Linked DNA regions of Microbispora sp. ZYX-F-249. The protein of the gene in region 1 interacts with the protein of each later gene in a pairwise test. Links are inferred from orthologs where the notes say so. Each region holds a gene or a part of one and is shown on either strand. Other genes may lie near its edges. The genes, in order: hemL and AAH991_RS39035.

What was found.
Region 2: the proteins of hemL (region 1) and AAH991_RS39035 interact in binary tests that used the Escherichia coli proteins (3 or more experiments, as listed by UniProt). The link is inferred for Microbispora sp. ZYX-F-249 from one-to-one orthologs.

What each region holds. Positions count from the first base shown.
Region 1 is NZ_JBDJAW010000004.1:276,416-285,934, forward strand. What follows is about bases 6,685-9,519. They hold hemL (glutamate-1-semialdehyde 2,1-aminomutase), read right to left. Parts: upstream 8,833-9,519; coding sequence 7,537-8,832; downstream 6,685-7,536. Other genes in these bases: AAH991_RS07790 (MFS transporter), read left to right, coding at 6,685-7,555; AAH991_RS07800 (bifunctional DNA primase/polymerase), read right to left, coding at 8,878-9,519. Also shown: cytochrome c biogenesis protein ResB, read right to left, coding at 1-477; AAH991_RS07755 (cytochrome c biogenesis CcdA family protein), read right to left, coding at 477-1,208; AAH991_RS07760 (TlpA family protein disulfide reductase), read right to left, coding at 1,201-1,794; AAH991_RS07770 (LysR family transcriptional regulator), read right to left, coding at 2,636-3,544; AAH991_RS07775 (EamA family transporter), read left to right, coding at 3,746-4,633; AAH991_RS07780 (Uma2 family endonuclease), read left to right, coding at 4,734-5,330; AAH991_RS07785 (LysR family transcriptional regulator), read right to left, coding at 5,360-6,238; more of AAH991_RS07790, read left to right, coding at 6,320-6,684. UniProt on the Escherichia coli protein: Aminomutase that catalyzes the transfer of the amine group on carbon 2 of glutamate 1-semialdehyde to the adjacent carbon 1 to form 5-aminolevulinate.
Region 2 is NZ_JBDJAW010000079.1:1,128-10,701, forward strand. The notes cover bases 243-3,132. They hold AAH991_RS39035 (FadR/GntR family transcriptional regulator), read left to right. Parts: upstream 243-1,272; coding sequence 1,273-1,992; downstream 1,993-3,132. Other genes in these bases: AAH991_RS39040 (alpha-L-fucosidase), read right to left, coding at 2,044-3,132. In the rest of the region: more of AAH991_RS39040, read right to left, coding at 3,133-4,026; AAH991_RS39045 (FadR/GntR family transcriptional regulator), read right to left, coding at 4,327-5,034; AAH991_RS39050 (sugar ABC transporter substrate-binding protein), read left to right, coding at 5,357-6,436; AAH991_RS39055 (sugar ABC transporter ATP-binding protein), read left to right, coding at 6,449-8,014; AAH991_RS39060 (ABC transporter permease), read left to right, coding at 8,007-9,050; ATP-dependent sacrificial sulfur transferase LarE, read right to left, coding at 9,156-9,574. UniProt on the Escherichia coli protein: Transcriptional activator of the glcDEFGB operon which is associated with glycolate utilization, and encodes malate synthase G and the genes needed for glycolate oxidase activity. Also negatively regulates the transcription of its own gene.

The DNA.
Region 1 (9,519 bases):
CTCCAGGGTGAGGCCGCCGCCGAGCGCCTCGCTGTGCGGCAAGCGCAGGAGGTTGCGCGGCGCGGCGGGCGGGCGGCGCCGGATCTCCTTGACGTGCGCCAGCGCGCGCGGGAACACGCATCCGGCCAGCGAGACGAACAGCAGCAGGTAGATCGCGGCGAACCAGGGCGAGCTGAAGACGTCGAACAGCCAGAACCGGTCGAGCCACTTCGCCTGGGTGGGGTTGTCCTTGAAGTACTGCGCGACCCTGGCCGGGTCGACCCCCCGCTGCGGGTAGATGGAGCCGGGCACCGAGCCGAGCGCGAACAGGAACAGCAGGATCAGCGCCGTGCGCATCGAGGTGAGCGTGCGCCAGGCCCAGCGCAGCCAGCCGACCGGTCCCAGGCCGACCGGCTTGGTCCGCTCCTGCTCCTGCGTCTCCTGCCGGGCCGCGGGCTCGTCCCGTACGGCGGACGCGAGGTCGTCGGGGGCGCTCATCAGATCACCGGCCTGAAGCCGCCGACCCAGACCTGCAGGTGGACGATGATCTGCGACCACTGCCCGGTCACGAGCAGCAGGCCGACGGCCACGAGCATGCCGCCGCCGACCTTGGTGATCAGCGGGGTGTGGCGGCGCACCGCCTTGAACGTGTGCAGCGCCTTGCGGTAGGCCAGCCCCGCCACCACGAACGGCAGCCCGAGGCCCAGCGCGTACGCGAAGGCGAGGGCGGCGCCGCGCAGCGCGCTGCCCTGGTCCACCGAGAGCGTCATCACCACCGCCAGCGTCGGGCCGATGCACGGCGTCCAGCCGAGGCCGAAGACGACCCCGAGCAGCGGCGCCGTCGCTATGCCGGCCGCCGGCAGCCGGTGGATGCGCACGTCACGCTGGAGTCCGGGGATCACGCCCACGAAGGCCAGCCCGAGGACGATCGTCACCACCCCGAGGACCCTGGTGATCACGTCGGCGTTGCCGTGCAGCGCCGCGCCGAGGCCGCCGAACAGCGCGCCTCCGAGCACGAACACGACCGCGAACCCGAGCACGAAGAGCGCGCTGCCGAGCACCATCCGGCCGCGCTTCGGGTCGCCGCTCATGCCCGTGACGTACGACAGGTAGCCGGGGACCAGCGGCAGCACGCAGGGCGAGACGAACGACACGAGCCCGGCGACCACGGCGATCGGCGCGGCCAGCAGCAGCGATCCGGTCGCGACGGTGCTGCCGAGGTCACTCATCGGTCACCTTGGTGACGGCCGAGAGCAGGTCGTCGTACTTGACCGCGCCGAGCGCGCGGGCGGCGATGCGGCCCTGGGCGTCGATGATCAGCGTGGAGGGGATGGCGGCGGGCGGCACCGTGCCCTGGAACTGCAGCAGCACCTTGCCGCTCTGGTCGTAGATGCTCGGGTAGCCGGGCTCGACCGAGCGGTCGTACGCCTGGGCGGAGGCCTTGAGATCCTTGAAGTTGACCCCGAGGAACTCCACGCCCTTGGACTTCGTGGTCGCCGCGATGTCCTTGAGCACCGGCGCCTCGGCGCGGCAGGGCGCGCACCAGGAGGCCCAGAAGTTCAGCACGTGGACCTTGCCCGCGGTCAGCGTGGCGGAGCCGCCGTCGAGGGTCTGCCCCTCGACCACGGGAGCCTTGTGGCGCTGGGCGGCGGCGAAGAACTCGACGCGGCCGTCCCCCGCGACGAAACGCGTGTCACCGGAGCGGGGCTGGGCCGCCTGGCCGCCCGCGCAGCCGGCGAGGGCCGTCGCGGCCGCGGCCGCGGCGGCGAACGCGGTCAGACGCTTGACGGTCACGCGCGTGGCGGACGGACGCATGGCGGACACGGGAGGAGATTCTCCTTGTACTACAACCGGTAGAGCTGTAAGCCTACCGACCGATGCGGGTGCCCCGTTCGCCGGGTCATGCGCCGGGAACGGATCGCGGGCCGGGCGTCTCCTCGTCCTCCGGACCCGCCCGCAGGACCTCCGGGAGCGCCTCGCCGGCCTTGTCGAACAGCGCGGCCTCGCCCTGCGGCTGCGCACCGGACGCCCGGAGCAGTGCCCCGGCGGGTTCGCTGTAGCCGACGCTGATGAGCCGGTCGCCCTCGAAGGTCAGGCTGGTGAGGCTGGCGAGCGCGCACTGGCGGCGGCGCGGGTCGTGCCACAGCCGCCTGCCCTCGGCGGCCAGCCGGATGATCCAGATGGGCAGCTGGTGGCTGACCAGCAGCGCCTCGTGGCCGCGCGCCGCCGCCCGGGCGTCGTCCACGACGGCCTTCATCCGTGCCACGACATCCCGGTACGGCTCTCCCCAGGACGGCCGGAACGGGTTCCTGAAGTGGCGGTAGGACCGCGGATCGCGGAAGACGTTGTCGGTGCCGGCCATCCGCAGGCCCTCGAAGACGTTGCCCGCCTCGATCAGCCGCTCGTCGGTGGCCACCTCCAGGCCGAGCGCCTTGGCGGACGGCGCCGCGGTCTCCTGGGCGCGCTCCATGGGCGAGCTCCACACCGTGACGATGTCCCTGCCCTCGACGGCCTTGGCGACCACCTCGGCCATCCGCAGGCCGGTCTCGGACAGGTGGTAGCCCGGCAGCCTGCCGTACAGGACCCCGCGTGGATTGTGAACCTCACCGTGCCGGAGCAGGTGAACGATGGTCATCTCTGTCATGACCTGGACAGCCTACCCGCCGGGCAGCTCGGAGCACGCGGAGCGCAGCGCGTCGACGGCGGCGCGGATCGCGGGACGGCGGGCGGCGTCGGTCCGCCAGACCGCGTAGATCCGCCGCACCGGCGGCGGCTGGACGGCCAGGACGGCGACGCCCTCGGGCAGCGGTCCCCGGCCCAGCCGGGGGATCAGCGCGCAGCCGTGGCCCTCGGCGACCAGCGCGAGCTGAGTGGGGTATTCGTCGGCCATGCAGACGATCCGCGGTTCCCGCTCCTCCGAGCGCAGCAGGAACACCAGGAAGTCGTGACACACAGTGCCGGGGGTCGAGCTGATCCAGCTGTCGCCCGCGAGGTCGCTCAGCCGCACCCGGTCGGCGCTCACCAGGGGATGGTCGGCCGGCACGACGACGTCGGCCACGTCGTCGAGCAGCGTCGTACGCGACAGCCCCTCGGGCAGCGCCATCGGCCGATTGAGCCAGTCCTGCAGGACGGCGAGGTCGAGGTCGCCGCGCACCAGCTCGCGGGTCTGCCGCTCCGGCTCCCTCTCGTAGACGAGCAGGTCGAGATCGGGGTGCTGCCTCTTGAGCGCGGTCAGGGCGCGCGGCACGATGCCCCGGGCCGCGGTGGGGAAGGCGGCCATGTTCAGCTTGCCGACCACCTCCCCGCGCAGCGCCTCGAAGTCGGCCTCCGCCGTCTCGACGAGCGCGAGGATGCGCTCGGCGTGCTCGGCGAGCAGCCCGGCGGCGTCGGTCAGCTTCACCCCGCGCCCGTTGCGCTCGATCAGCACGGCGCCGGTCTCCCGTTCGAGCTTGGCGAGCTGCTGGGAGATCGCCGAGGGGGTGACCATCAGCGCCTCGGCCGCGGCGCCCACGGAACCGTAGACCGCGACGGCGTGCAGGGCCTTCAACCGGTTGAGGTCCAACATGTAGCCAGTCTAAACCGTTCTCCTTAGAAAAACTTGTTTGCGCTCAACTGTTTAGCGATGCGACGATATGACCATGCGAATTTTCAACCGCCTCTTCACGAAGCCCTCCCGTTCCGAGCAGACCTCCTACCTGGAGACCCTGGCGCGGCAGGCGCGGCAGACCCGCGACCGCCGCCCCTCCTCACGCTGATCCCCTGCTCCATGCGCCCCCGCCACCTGGCTCTCGCCGTCGCGCTCGCCGCCGTCTGGGGCTTCAACTTCGTCGTCATGCAGACGGGCCTGAAGCACTATCCGCCGCTGACGTACGCCGCCCTCCGGTTCCTGCTGGCCGCCTTCCCCGCCGTGCTGGTCGCCGGAGGGCCACGCGTGCCCTGGCGGTGGGTGCTGGCCACCGGCGCGTCGCTCGGCGTGGCCCAGTACGGCCTGCTGCTGCTCGGCATGCGCGCCGGCATGCCCGCCGGGCTGACCTCTCTGGTCCTCCAGGTGCAGGCGGTCTTCACCGCGCTGTTCGCGACCGCGCTGCTGGGCGAGCGGCTCGGGCGGCGCCGGATCGCCGGGACGGCGGTGGCCTTCGGCGGCCTGGGCCTGATCGCGGCCGACGTGGTCGCGAGGTCGGGGGCGATCCCCTTCGGCGCGTTCCTGCTGTGCGTCGGCGCGGCGGCCGGGTGGGGGCTCGGCAACGTCGCCACCCGCAGGGCCGCACCACCCGACTCCCTGCGCTTCATGGTCTGGGTGAGCGCGGTCTCGGCGCCGCCCCTGCTGGCGCTGGCCCTGGCGACCGAGGGGGCGTCCTCGCTGGGGTCGTTCACGGCCGAGGGCGTGGGCGCCGTGGTCTACACCGCGTTCCTGTCCACCTTGGGCGGCTTCGCCGTCTGGGGGTGGCTGCTGGCCCGCTACGACGCCTCGGTCGTCGCGCCGTACAGCCTGCTCGTGCCGGTCTTCGGCATCGCCGCCGCCGCCCTGTTCACCGGCGAGCCGATCTCCCTCCTCACGGTCGCCGCGGGCGCCCTCATCCTCGCCGGCCTCCTCTACGCCGGCTCCCGCCCCCGTACGGCCCCCGCGAGACCCCTCGCCCCCGCCTCCCGCTGATCCTCGCCCTCGCAAGCCAATCGGGAGACAATGGGGAAGGGTCACGAGATTGAGTGGAACGGCTACCGTGAGTGACGAGGATGACACTAAAGTGCACGACGTGAGCAGCGCACTCGAGTACTGGCCGGCGCCGCCTCCCTGGGGGTGGGCCGCAGACGACCTCGATCATCTGCCCTATGAGGGCCCGAACGGCGAGCCCGACTTCTTCAAACACGTCGAACTGATCGATGGAGCACTCGTCTTCATGTCCCCCCAGCGGCGGTTCCACGAGCGGCTCATCCGCGGCCTGACAGAACGACTCGACGCGGAGGCCCCCACGCATCTGTCAGCCGTTCAGCAGATGGACGTCAAGCTGGGGGAACGGACGCGGCCGTGCCCGGATCTGATGGTCATCGACGCCGAGGCGGCGGCGGACAACGCGCGCACTTTTTACGAGGCGCGAGAGGTCCATCTCGTGATCGAGATCGTCTCCCCCGAGTCCGTGGAGCGTGATCGCAAACTCAAGCCGCTGCGGTACGCCGAGGCGGGCATCCCGCACTTCTGGCGGGTGGAGGAGACCGACGGGCGTCCCGTCGCCTACGTGTACGAACGGGATCCCGCCACGGGCGCGTACGCACTGACGGGGATCCACCACGGGCACCTCGCGGTGCAGGTGCCCTTCCCCGTCGAGGTGGATCTCGATCAACTGGTGAAGTGAGGCCCGAAAAGCGGCGACCCTCGGGAGGCTCAGCCGCTTTCCGTGTGATCCGCGCGTAGCAGCTCGAGGAAGGCCGTGGCCGCCGGGGACGACCGATCGCCCCAGATCAGGTGCTCCACCCGCGTCGGAGCGTCGCGAAGGCGGATCACCCGCAGGTCGGGAAAGCGCGGCGCGTACGCGGCCGGCAGCATGCCCACGCCGAGGCCCTGACGCACCAGGTCGACCATGAACTCGGCGGACGACACCTCGAAGGGCACCTCACGCCGCACCCCCGCCGCCGCGAAGGCCTCGTCCGACTGCGCCCGCCCCGCATGGCCGGTGCGGAAGTCGACGAACGGCTCGTCGGCCAGGCTCCGCAGGTCGGCCTCGCCCTCTGTCAGGTGGTGATCGGCCGCGACCACGGCGACCAGCTCGCCGCCGCCGAGGCGGCGGCTGCGCACGCCCTTGGGCTCCGCGCGGGGCGGCAGGCCGAGGAACGCGACGTCGACGCCGCCCTGCCTGACGCGGTCGGCCAGTTCTCCGCTGCCCGCCGAGGTGAGCGTGATCCGCACGCGCGGATGGCGCAGGCAGTAGTCCCTCAGGACGACCGGCAGGTCGACGGCCGTCACGGTGGGAACGGCGCCGACGGCGAGCCGCCCGCGGATCTCCCCGCCGGCCACCGCCACCTCGGCCCGCGCGCGGTCCGCGGCCTCCAGGCACTCCCTGGCCGCGGGCAGGAACGCCTCACCCGCCGGTGTCAGGCGTACGCGGCGGCTGGTGCGCTCGAACAACCGCGCTCCCAGTTCCCGCTCCAGAGCGGCGATCTGGTGGCTGAGCGCCGACTGCACCACCCGGCAGTGCTCGGCCGCCCGGGTGAAGTTGCTGGTCTCCGCGACCGCGACGACATACCTCAGCTGCTGCAGCTCCACCTATCGATCGTATTCATCGATCGATAATGATGACAACTATGTGTTGGACTCATAGGTCGGTGCTCGCGCACCCTTGAGCCCATGACCGAAACGAGAACGGCCGCCCCCGGCGGACGTACGCACACGGCCGTGAGGTCCTGGCTCGGCGTCGCGGCGATCACCGCCAGCCTGTTCGTCTTCCTCACGACCGAGCTGATGCCCGTGGGCCTGCTCACTCCGATGAGCACGAGCCTGGACATCTCGGTGGGCGTCGCCGGGCTGATGGTCACCCTGTACGGCGTCTCGGCCGGGCTCGGCGTGCCCTTCATCGTGGCGTGGACCAGGCGCGTCGACCGGCGCGTCCTGCTGTCCACGCTGCTGGCGACGCTGACCCTGGGCAACGTGATCACCTCCGTCTCGCCGAGCTATCCGCTGATCCTGACGACCCGGCTCGTCATGGGATTCGCGAGCGGGGTGTTCTGGGCCATCGGCGTGAGCATGGCGATGCGTCTTGTGGCGGAACGCCACGCGAGCCGGGCGGCCGCCATCGTGATGTCCGGCATCTCGGTCGCCGCGGTCGTGGGCATGCCGCTGGGAACGGTTCTGGAGAGCCTCGACGGCTGGCGGACCACGTTCCTCATCTGGGCCGGGCTCAGCGCGCTGGTGTTCGTCGCGGTCGTCGCCGTCGTCCCGTCCCTGCCGTCGACGAACGCCGTCTCGGTGCGTGAGGTCTTCGGGCTCCCGCTGCGGAACGCGCGGCTGCGTCTGGTGCTGGTCGCCGTCGTGCTCTTCGTGCTCGGCCACTTCGGCGCGTACACGTTCGTGCGCCCCTACCTGGAGCAGAGCGCGTCTGCCACGCCCTTGTTCGTCACGCTGGTGCTGATGCTCTACGGCGCCGGGGGCGCGGCCGGGAACTTCGCCGCCGGCTTCGCGGTGAGCAGGAATCCGCGGGGCGGCTTCATCGCCGGCTGCGCCGGGCTCGTGGTGTCCTTGCTGCTGCTGCTCACGATCGGGCACGGGCCGGGCGGCTCGATCGTCACGCTGGTCGTCTGGGGAGTCTCCTTCGGCGTCGTCCAGCTCTCCCAGATCACCATGACCCAGGCCGCCGCGCCCGGCACCTTCGAGGCCGCGATGTCGCTCAACACCATGGCCTACAACACGTCCATCGCGCTCGGGGCGCTGTTCGGCGGGCTGTTCGTCGACCACCTGGGCGTCACGAGCGTCGTCTGGTACGGCCTGGCGCTGACGGCGGCTTCGCTGCTCCTCGTGCTCGGCACCCGCCCGAAGCCGGCGCGCGCCGGGCACGAGGGTGGAGCGACTCAGACGCCGGCGGCCTGAGCGGCGGCCTTGGCGGCCAGGGGCAGGGCCTCGGCCACCTGCGTGAGCGCCGCGTCGTCGTGGGCGGCCGACAGGAACCACGCCTCGTACGCCGACGGCGGCAGATAGACGCCCTGGTCGAGCATGCTGTGGAAGAACGCGCGGTACGCGTCGGCGTTCTGGGTGCGCGCCGAGTCGAAGTCGGTGACCGGGGTGTCGGTGAAGAAGATGGAGAAGAGGTTCCCGGCCCGCTGGAGGCGGTGCGGGACCCCGGAGGCGGCCAGCGCGTCGGAGGCGGCCCGGCCGATGACCAGGGCGGACGCGTCGATCCGGTCGTAGGTGTCGTCGTCGCAGGCGCGCAGCGTGGCCAGCCCGGCCGCGCAGGCGAGCGGGTTGCCCGACAGCGTGCCGGCCTGGTAGACGGGCCCCTCGGGGGCGAGGGCGGCCATGACCTCCGCCCGGCCGCCGAACGCGGCGGCGGGCAGCCCGCCGCCCATGACCTTGCCGAACGTCATGAGGTCGGCCTCGACGGGGTCGATGCCGTACCAGCCGGAGGCGGACACGCGGAACCCGGTCAGCACCTCGTCGATGATCAGCAGCGCGCCGTGCTCGGTGCACAGCTCGCGCAGGCGCCGGTTGAAACCGTCGGCGGGCGGCACCACGCCCATGTTGGCCGGGCACGCCTCGGTGATCACGCAGGCGATCTCGAAGCTGCGGAACGCCTCCTCGACCGCCTCCACCGAGTTGTACGGCAGGACGATCGTGTCGGCGGCCGCGGCGCCGGTGACGCCGGGGGTGTCGGGCAGGCCGAACGTGACGACCCCGGACCCGGCCGAGGCCAGCAGCGCGTCCACGTGCCCGTGGTAGCAGCCGGCGAACTTCACGACCTTCGCCCGCCCGGTGAACCCGCGGGCCAGCCGTACGGCGGACATGGTGGCCTCGGTGCCGGAGCTGACCAGGCGGACCTTCTCGACGGGGGCCACCCGGGAGACGATCTCCTCGGCGAGCAGGACCTCTCCCTCGGTCGCGGTGCCGAACGAGAAGCCGCGCGCGACGGCCTCCTCCAGCGCCTCCACGACGGCGGGGTGGCGGTGGCCGAGGATCATCGGGCCCCAGGAGCACACCAGGTCGACGTAGCGGTTGCCGTCCACGTCGGTGATGTACGGGCCCTCGCCGGAGGCCATGAATCGGGGCGTGCCGCCCACGGCGCCGAAGGCGCGCACCGGCGAGTTGACGCCGCCGGGAACGATCCGGCAGGCGCGGTCGAACAGGTCCTCGGAGGTCTGCGTGCGAGTCACGCCCTCCAGATTACGGGCCCGCCCACGCGGCTCCCGTACCGGGAACTACTCGCAGAAGTCGGCGAGCAGGTCGAGCACGCGCAGCGGGTCGGGCAGGGGACGGCCGTCGGGAGGCCTGATCCAGCTCACGACCCCGCCCAAGGGGGTGGTGGACGGCGGCGCGAGCACGTAGCTGTCCCGGCAGTGCCAGCGCAGCCCCGGCGTGCTGTCGATCGTCTCGGGTCCCGCGTCCAGGCTGCAGGACCACCACTCGTCCTCGTCCTCGGGCGCCCCACGCGTCGCCACGAAAAAAAGCACCCGGTCGCCGTTCTCGGCGACCGGGCCCGTGTCGAAGCCTGCGGCGTCCATGGCGGCCAGGGCGGGACGGCCCGCCGCGGCCGGTACGTCGAACACGTCGAACACCCTGCCGGTGGGCAGGATCACGTTCGCGTCCGGATCCTGCTTCCACCACCGCGTGAGCAGCGCGGTGTCCGTCGTGGCCTGCATCTGCCACGCGGGCGACAGCGGGTGCATCCCGGGGTCGGGACAGCCGACCCGGTCACAGGAGCACGCCCTGCCCCCCTCGCTCAGCGGATGCGCGCCCATACAGCTCGCCCAGCCCAGTTGCGCGTACTCGAGCACCGACGTCATCTTGCGCGGCGCGTGATGCGCACGCCGTTTCGCACGTCGGGCCAGCGGTACCCCCAC
Region 2 (9,574 bases), on another replicon or contig:
CGTCGAGGTGCCGCCGCGCGATGCCCTGGTAGTCGCCGCTGACGTCCTTGTAGCTCACGTAGCTGGAGCCGATGGAGATGAGCAGCGTCACGCTGTCGGCGGCCGACACCTGGAGCGTTCCGCCGGAACTGGTGACGGTGCCGCCCTCGGCGACGGCCTTGGCCAGCGCGAGGAACTTGACCTGGCCGGTGATGCCCTCGAAGTTGCCCGAGACGCCGTCGAGCGCCACCGTCGTGCCGTCCGGGCTGGTGAGCGTCGTGCGCTGGGGACTGTCGAACGTCGCGCCGAATGTGATCGAGCCGGGCTTGTCGGCGGTCAGCCGGATGACGATGACCTGGTCGGGCGCGCTCGCGAACACCTCGCGCCTGTACCGCACGCCGTTCAGGAGATAGGTGACGGACGTGGTGGCGGTGGTGAGGTCCAGCTGGCGGTTGTATTCGGAGAACCCGCTGGTGCCGGGGAAGGTCAGCCTGATGTTGCCGACGGTCTGGTAGGCGAGCTGGCCCGCGGGCTTGCCCAGCATGTTCTGGTCGATCAGGGTCTGGGCCTCGGCCCATTTGTCCTCGAAGACCAGGCGCCGGATCTCCGGCAGCGCCGCCAGGCCCTTGGGATTGCTCTGGTCGTACGGCCCGCCGCCCCAGACCGTGTCCTCGTTGAGCTGGAGCCGCTCGGTGTCGACGTTGCCGAACACCATGGCGCCGAGGCGCCCGTTGCCGATGGGGAGGGCGCGCAGCCAGTCCGTGCCGGCGCCTCTGTCGTACCAGAGCGCCAGGTCATTGGCCGCGCGTACCTCCGCGGGTGCCACCGATCCGGCCCGGGCGACCGCCGTCCACTGCATGGGCAGCATCAGAGCCCCTGCTCCGACCGTACCGATCTTCATCAATTGCCTGCGCGACAGGTCTGGCATCTCGCTTCTCCAAGCGCATCGCGGCCTTGCGGACAACCGGCACCCGCGCATGGACGACGAGCTCGCGAACGACGAGACGAGGGGGGTGCGAGGGGGCCGGCGGCTCAACGAGGCTCTGTGTGGGGGGAGTGACCGCAAAGCTACAAAGATTTGATGTATGCGTCAACGGCCGTTATCAAACAGTCCAAAAATGGGCATCTACCGCCGCTTGCGGCCGGAAACATCTAACCTTTGGTTTGGTGGCGCCGCCCGCCGTGGCGGAGTCCGCCGGCACCCGGGGCGGCCGGCCGAGCGGAATACGATCGGAGCCTCGGGAAGACGCCCCCCGCATGAGGCTCCGGCCGGGACCGAGGGAACCCACTGCCATGTCACGCACAGAGGACGTAGTAGACAACATCAAGCGGATGATCCTCGACGGAGTGCTCCGGCCCGGCGACCGCCTGCCCGTCGAGAAGGACCTCGCCGAGTCGCTGGGCGTCTCGCGCGGCGCGTTGCGCGAGGGAGTGTCGGCCCTGTCGATCCTCGGGATCGTCAGCACCCGGCAGGGTGACGGGACCTACGTCACGAGTCTCGACGCGACGCAGCTGCTGGCTCCGATGGGCTTCGTCGTCGACCTCCACGGCCAGGGCGACCCACGGCACGTGTACGCCGTCAGGCGTCTGATCGAGTGCGAAGCGGCGCGGATCGCCGCCACCAGGATCACCGACGAGGCGCTCGGCCAGGCGAGGGAACTGCTGGACGAAGCGGCCCGCATGGTCGGCCAGGCGCCCCACGACCACGAGCGCCTCATCGAGATCGACATCGCCTTTCACCGCATCATCGCGGCCCACTCCGACAACCCGGTCCTGGTCGGCCTGATCGAGGCGTTCGCCAGGCGCACCGTCCACGGGCGGCTGTGGCGCAGCCTTCACGAGGAGGACGCCGACCGGCGCACCCACGACGAGCACGTGGCGATCTGGACGGCGCTGGCGGCACGCGATCCCGAGCGGGCGCGTATCCGGATGGCCAACCATCTCATCGGGGTCGAGGAGTCCCTGAACCGCCTGCCCGGCGACGGCGGCCCGCGCCGGGCAGGGGACCGCTGAGACGCCGCACGCCCTCCGCGCGGGAGCGCGGGGCGCGTGCGGCGGGATGGGTCAGACCGCGGTGATGGTCCATTGGAGGTTGGTGCTGGAGCCGGGTGCCCACAGCTTGACGTTGGAGCCGGCGGTGGTGGTGCCGCCGCTGTCGAGGCAGGTGCCGGTGCCGCGGTTGACGATCTGGTAGCGGCCGTTGCCCATGTCGGTGAGTTTCCATTGCTGGTTGTCGCCGCCGTTCCAGGGCGCCTGCTTGCACAGGGCGCCGCTGGTGGTGTCGCCCCAGCTGTCGGCGACCATGCCGTTGGTGCGGTTGACGATGCGGTACCAGCCGCTTCCCAGAGCGACGAGCTGCCATTGGAGGTTGGTGCTGCCGTCCCAGTTCCACTGCTTGAGGTTCGAGCCGGAGGCGACGTTGCCGCCGCTGTCGAGCACGAGGCCGGTGGTGACGTTGGTGATCCGCACGTAGCCGGTGGGGGTGGAGCCGCCGCCGAGAGTGGGGATCTGGCCGTTGAAGGTCAGTTTGACCACGTACGCCGGTGCGCTGAACGGGGCGGTGGACGAGGGCATCGAGACGTGCAGGCCGGAGCCGTCCTGGGTGCGGCCGGGCAGGGTGACGTACTGACCCGCGGCGGAGCCGAGCAGCTGCACCGAGGCGAGGTTGCTCAGGTTGATCCGGTTGGCGCCCAGGGTCGTGATGTGCAGTGTGGCGCCGGGCCAGCCCAGGACGGTGGCGTACAGGACCGTGTTGTCCTTGCTGCGGGTGAAGCGGATGTCGGTGTTGGTCCCCGCCCGTGGTGTGGTGAAGGAGCCGCCGCCCATCTGCGTCGGCCCCTCTCCGTAGACGGTCCAGGCGCGGGTCGAGTAGACGGACTCGCCGAAGCGCTTGAGGTAGTCGCCGATGCCCAGCAGGATCGACCGCTGCCCGGAGGGGATGGTGCCGTCGGCCATCGGGGCGATGTTCAGCAGCATGGTGCCGTTCTTGCTGACCCGGTCGATGAGGGAGTGCAGCATGGCGTTGAGGGAGTAGTAGCCGATGCCGTTGGTGTAGCACCAGCTGGAGCTGGAGATGCTGTCGTCGGTGAGCCAGTAGGGGGTCTGGACGGCGGCGGGTCCGCCGCGCTCGTAGTCGAAGACCTCGCCCCGGGTGTTGAACCCGTCCTTGTACGTCGCGACGACGTCCTTGTTCCAGGCGACCGCCTGGTTGTAGTAGTACGCGAGGAAGGCCAGCCGCCGGGACTCGTCGAGACGGCTGAGGTTGAAGTCCTGCCAGATGATGTCGGGCTGGTAGCCGTCGATGACCTCTTTGAGCTTGTCGTACCACAGCTGCTGTTCGTCGGCGAAGCCGAGCTGGCCGTACAGCTTCTTGAGCGAGGTGGAGGACTGGGACGGCGCCCACTGGTAGAAGCCGGTGAAGTTGTAGGCGTGGTGCATCGCCACCAGCAGCTTCAGGCCTTTGGCCCGGATGGCGTCGGCGTGCAGGCGCAGCAGGTCGAGCCTGGGCCCGGTGGCGACGGAGTTCCACTCGTTGACCCTGCTGTTCCACATGGAGTAGCCGTCGTGGTGCTCGGCCACCGGGCCGGCGAATCTCGCGCCGGCGTCGGCGAACAGTTGCGCCCACTCGTTGGGGTCGAAGTTGCCTCCGGCGGACTTCAGCTTCGGTGCGAACTGCACCCAGTTGCCGGCTTTGTCCCGGGCGCCGTTGATGAAGTTGTGGTACGGCCACGCTGACGGGTCGCCGTAGACGCTCTTGTGGTGGTTGTTCTCGTTCGACCCGTTGTTGTACATGTTGCGCGGGTACCACTCGTTGGCGAACGCCGGGACGCTGAACACGCCCCAGTGGAAGTAGACGCCGAATTTGGCGTCCTGGAACCACTCGGCGGCCGGCGGGTGCTGGTCGACCGACGACCAGTTCGGGCTGTAGCTCTGCGGCCCGGCGGTGGCCCAGGCCGGGTTCACCTTGAGCATGCCGGCGGCGGTGCCGAGGCCCGTCGCGATGAGCAGCTGCCTGCGGCTGAACCGGAACGACGATGACGAGGACATGTGGGGAACCTCTCTGGAGCGGGGGGAGCTCTGCTGGGGGCGTTCCCGACCGGCCGGTGGACCTCGCCGGCCGTGCGTGGGGTGGACGTCCCGCATGCCGGGGACGTGCACCTCGCGGCTGTGCCGCCGCGCACGACGACTTTCACCACGTGGACATGGGATGTTTGTAAGTCAACGTCGGCGATCTGTCCAGGCTTCTCGCCGGATCGCGGACGTGGGCGCGCAGACAACCCATGTCTGTGCTGTCGGTGCCGTCTCGTGAGGGGTCTGTACGTTTCATGCCCCAGCCACGACCGAGGGTCAGGGAACCGCGGGAGTCTCGCTGAGGGAGTGACCGAGGTTTTCGCGCAGCCAGGTCTCGGTGGTGCCGACGTGGATGAGGGCGGCGGCGTGCGCGAGTGGGGCGTCGCGGTGGGCGAGGGCGCGGTAGATGGCGGCGTGTTCGGTGATGGTGCGGTCGGCGGCGTTGGCTTCGGCGAGGCCGCGCCAGACGCGGGAGCGGAGGGTCCGGCCGGCGATGCCGCCGAGCAGGGCCGACAGTGATTTGTTGCCGGTGGCGTCGAACACGGCGCGGTGGAAGGCGTCGTCGTGGTGCGTGAGGGCTTCGACGTCGTCTCGAGCGTCGATCATGGCGTTGAGGTGGCGTTCGACTTGGGCGAGTTGGGCGGGGGTGATGCGGGTGGCGGCCAGTCCGGTGGCGATGGGTTCGAACAGGCGCCGGACTTCGGTGATTTCCAGGAGGTCGTCGCCGCGCATCATCTCGACGGCGAGGCCGACGCCTTCGAGGAGCAGATCGGGGGTGAGGCTGGTGACGTAGGTGCCGTCGCCTCTGCGTACTTCGAGTACGCGGGTGGTGACGAGGGAGCGGACGGCCTCCCTGAGGAGGTTGCGGGACAGGCCCAGTTCGGCGGCGAGTTCCTGTTCCGGGGGCAGCCGGGCGCCCGGGGGGAGGGTTCCGTCCTTGATGAGCTGCCTGATGCGTTCGATCGCCTGCTCGGACAACGACATAGGAGGATTCTGGTCCCTCCGGGCCGCAAATCCGCACGCGCCCCGTTGTCCGGAGGGCTGGACATGCGATGTATCGGCCTTCCTCCCGACCGTGGACGCACCCGATTCGTCGGACCCTTCGTGCACGAGTGCGAGGGATTTTCGTGATTCTTCCCTAGGGTCTGGACACTGACCGGGGTTTGGTCATAGAAAGACATCCCATGTCCTGTCGGTGATGAGCTCGCTTCGGGCGAACTCGCCGGAGCCCGCGCGTCGCGCTCCGGTCCTGTCCGAGCGCGGCGCGGTCAGCGGCGGCACCCGTGGTGCTTCAAAAGGAGAAACGATGGTACGCAGACGGTTCGCGCTCGCCGCGGCCTTGACCTTATCGGGGTGCCTCGCCGTGGCCTGCGGCGGGAACAACGGGAGCAGCGGAAGCGGCGGCTCCGGCGGCGACGCCGCGGCGAAGCCGGTCATCGGCGTGGACTACCCGCGTTCGGACACCGACTTCTGGAACTCCTACATCAGCTACGTGCCGAAGTCCGCCGGCGAGCTGGGCGCGGACACCAAGACCACCAACTCCCAGAACGACATCGCGAAGCTCACCTCCAACGTGCAGACCCTGGTCGGGCAGGGCGTGAAGGCCGTGGTCATGGCGCCGCAGGACACCGCCGCCGTGGCCCCCACACTGCAGCAGCTCGAGAACAAGAAGATCCCCGCCGTGCTGGTGGACACGCGGCCCGACACGGGGAACGCCTTCATGGTCGTCCGCGCCGACAACCGCGCGTACGGCGAGAAGGCCTGCCGCTTCCTGGGCGAGAAGCTTCAGGGCAAGGGCAAGGTGGTCATGCTGGAGGGCGACCTGGCCTCGATCAACGGCCGGGACCGCACCGAGGCGTTCAACGACTGCATGAAGCAGAACTACCCCGGCATCAAGGTGTTCGGCGAGGCGACGAACTGGGACGGCGCCGTGGCCTCGCAGAAGCTCTCCACGGTCCTGACCGCGAACCCGGACGTCAAGGGCGTCTACATGCAGTCGAGCTTCGCCCTCGCGGGCACGCTGCAGGTGCTGAAGCAGCGCGACCTGCTGGTGCCGCCGGACGACCCCAAGCACGTCTTCGTGGTCTCTAACGACGGTATCCCGCAGGAGCTCAAGGACATCGCCGCCGGGAACATCGACGCCACCGTCTCCCAGCCGGCGGACCTGTACGCCAAGTGGGCGCTGTCGTACGCGAAGGCCGCGATCGAGGGCAAGACCTTCCAGCCGGGCAAGACCGATCACGACAGCACCATCATCGAGGTGCGGCCCGGCCTGCTGGAGGACCAGCTGTCCGCGCCGCTCGTCACCGCCGACGGCGGCACCTACGGCGGGATCCCCAGCGTGAAGCACGATGACAAGTCGCTGTGGGGCAACAACCTGAGCTGAGAGGGCGTGGCCATGGAAGAGTTCGCGGGAGGGCCCGCGAGCCCTCCACCCGCCCGTGACGACGGGCGGACCCGCACGGGCGCGCCCGTCGCCGAGGCGGAGCGCATCACCAAGAGATACGGCGAGACGGTGGCGCTCGACCGGGCGCACATCACGATCAATCCGGGGGAGACGCACGCCCTCGTCGGCCGCAACGGCGCGGGCAAGTCGACCCTGGTCTCCATCCTGACGGGACTGCAGGCGCCCGACGACGGCGAGGTCCGCTTCGCCGGGGCCCCCGCCCCGCGGCTCGCGGACCGCGACGCCTGGCGGGAGCGGGTCGCCTGCGTCTACCAGAAGTCCACGATCATCCCTGAGCTGACCGTGGCGGAGAACCTCTACCTGAACCGGCACGACCGCAACCGGTTCGGGCTGGTCGGCTGGAAGGGCCTGTGGCGCAAGGCGGCCGAGCTGCTGGAGGCCTGGTCGGTGGACGTCGACGTCCGCCGGCCGGCCGGGGAGCTCGGAGTGGAGCAGCGGCAGTTCGTGGAGATCGCCCGGGCGCTGTCGTTCGGCGCGCGGTTCATCATCCTCGACGAGCCCACCGCCCAGCTCGACGGCGCGGCGATCGCCCGTCTGTTCGACCGGATGCGGGCGATGCGCGAGCAGGGAATCACCTTCCTGTTCATCAGCCACCACCTGCAGGAGATCTACGAGATCTGCGACACGGTCACCGTCTACCGGGACGCCCGGCACATCCTCACCGCGCCGGTGGCGGAGCTGCCGCAGGGCGAGCTGGTGGCGGCGATGACCGGTGAGGCGGCGGGCCTGCGGGAGCACGCCGTCCGCCCGCCGGTCGCGGCGCAGGCCCCGGTGGTCCTCGACGTACGGGGCCTGTCGGACGGCGACGTCTACCGGGACGTCGACATCCAGGTCCGGGCCGGCGAGATCGTGGGGCTGGCGGGCCTGGGCGGCAGCGGGAAGACCGAGCTCGCCGAGACCTTCGTCGGGCTGCGTGCGCCCCGGGAGGGAACCCTGGAGGTCGCCGGGAGCCGCCCCCGCCCCGGGAGCGTGCCGGAGTCGCTGGCCGCCGGGGTGGGCTTCGTGCCCCGGGACCGCCACCAGCAGGGGCTCGTCCCCCTGATGTCGATCGCGGACAACGCCACGATGACCGTGCCCGAGCGGCTCGGTCAGGCGGGCTTCGTCAGCGGCCGCCGCAGGGACGCGCTGGCCCGCGACATGATCGAAAACCTTGCGATCAAGACACCCGGCCCGGAGCTCCCCGTCTCCGGGCTGTCCGGCGGCAACCAGCAGAAGGTCGTCATGGCCCGGGCCCTGGCGAACGATCCCCGGCTGCTCGTGCTGATCACGCCGACGGCGGGGGTCGACGTCCGGTCGAAGGAGTTCCTGCTCGGAAAGGTGGAGGAGATCGCCGACAGCGGGACCGGCGTCGTGATCGCCTCCGATGAACTGGACGACCTGCGCCTGTGCAACCGGGTGCTGGTGATGTTCCACGGCCGCGTCGTCGCGGAACTGGCCGCCGGCTGGCACGACCACGAGATGGTGGCCGCCATGGAAGGAGTCGACCTCGATGCCTGAGACCACCGCCGCACACACCACGGCGGGACATCCGCCGAGCCCGCCCCCGGAGGAGCCGGGACGGCGGCGCCCGGCGATCCCCCTGGCGCGGCTGCGGGACTTCGCGCTGGTGCCCGCGGTCATCGTGATCGCGATCGTCGGGCAGATCGTCAACCCGATCTTCCTGCAGAGCGACAACCTGATCAACATCCTGCAGACGATGTCGGAGATCTCGCTCCTCGTCCTGGCGCAGACGCTCGTGCTGATCGCGGGCAGGATGGACCTGTCGCTGGAGTCGACCTTCGGGCTGGCGCCCGGCGTCGCCGCCTGGCTGACGGTCGCCAGCGGAACGGGGGCCGGGCTCGGGCTGCTGCCCGGCGCTTGGGGGATTCCCATCACCCTCGCGGTGGGGGTGCTGGTCGGAGTGGTGAACTCGCTGTTCATCGTCCGCTTCGGGCTCAACGGCTTCATCGTCACCCTCGGCATGCTCATCGTGCTGCGCGGCCTGCTCACCGGTATCTCCGGCGGGCAGACCTTCTTCAACCTCCCCGACTCGATGACCTACTTCGGCTCCACGATGTGGCTCGGCGTGCCGGCGTCGATCTGGATCTGCCTGCTGCTGTTCGCGGGCGGCATCGTGGTGATGGGCTTCACCCGGTTCGGCCGGGCGCTCTACGCGATCGGCGGCAACGTCGACGCCGCCAAGGCGGCCGGCATCCGCACCGACCGGGTCCTGTGGATCACGCTGATCTCCGCCAGCCTGCTGGCCGCGATCGGCGGCCTCCTGCTGACGGGCCGGCTCGCCTCCGTCGCCGCCGCGCAGGGCGACGGCGCGATCTTCACGGTGTTCGCGGCCGCGGTCATCGGCGGGGTCAGCCTCAACGGCGGCAAGGGCACCGTGTTCGGCGCGTTCACCGGCATCCTGCTGCTGTACATGATCCAGAACGTCCTGACTCTCGCGGGCGTCCCCGCGCAGTGGATCCAGGCGCTCAACGGGGCGATCATCCTCACCGCGCTCGCGATCTCCCGCCTCACCGGCGGCAAATCGCAGGACTGACGGGTTGCGGCGGCCCGGGCTTCGTACGGGCCCGGGCCACCGGCATCCGCGCAGATCCCGACGTCCGGCCGGTCAGGAGGCGGTACTGAGGGGAGCGGCGGCGGGTTACGAGGGGAGCAGCGGCAGCAGCGCGTTGAGGCGCCCGGACGCGAAACCGGACAGGTCCAGCGAGCAGAACGTGAAGCCGGCGCCGCGGACCGCGGCGTCGACGCGCTCGCGCAGGTCACACGCGCGCGGGATCTCGGCCTGCGGCACCTCGATCCGGGCGAGTGTGCCGCCGGCGTGGGCGCGCACCCGGCACACCGGGAAGCCGAGGTCGCGCAGCGCGGCCTCGGCGGTCTCGATCCTGCGCAGGACCTCCGGGGTGACCGGATCGCCGTAGCTGACCCGCGAGGCCAGGCAGGGCGCGGCGGGCTTGTCGGCGGTGACGAGGCCGAGCTCCCGGCTGAGCGCACGGACGCCGGCCTTGGTCAGGCCGGCGTCCACCAGCGGTGTGACGGCCCCGCGCTCGGCCGCGGCCCGCT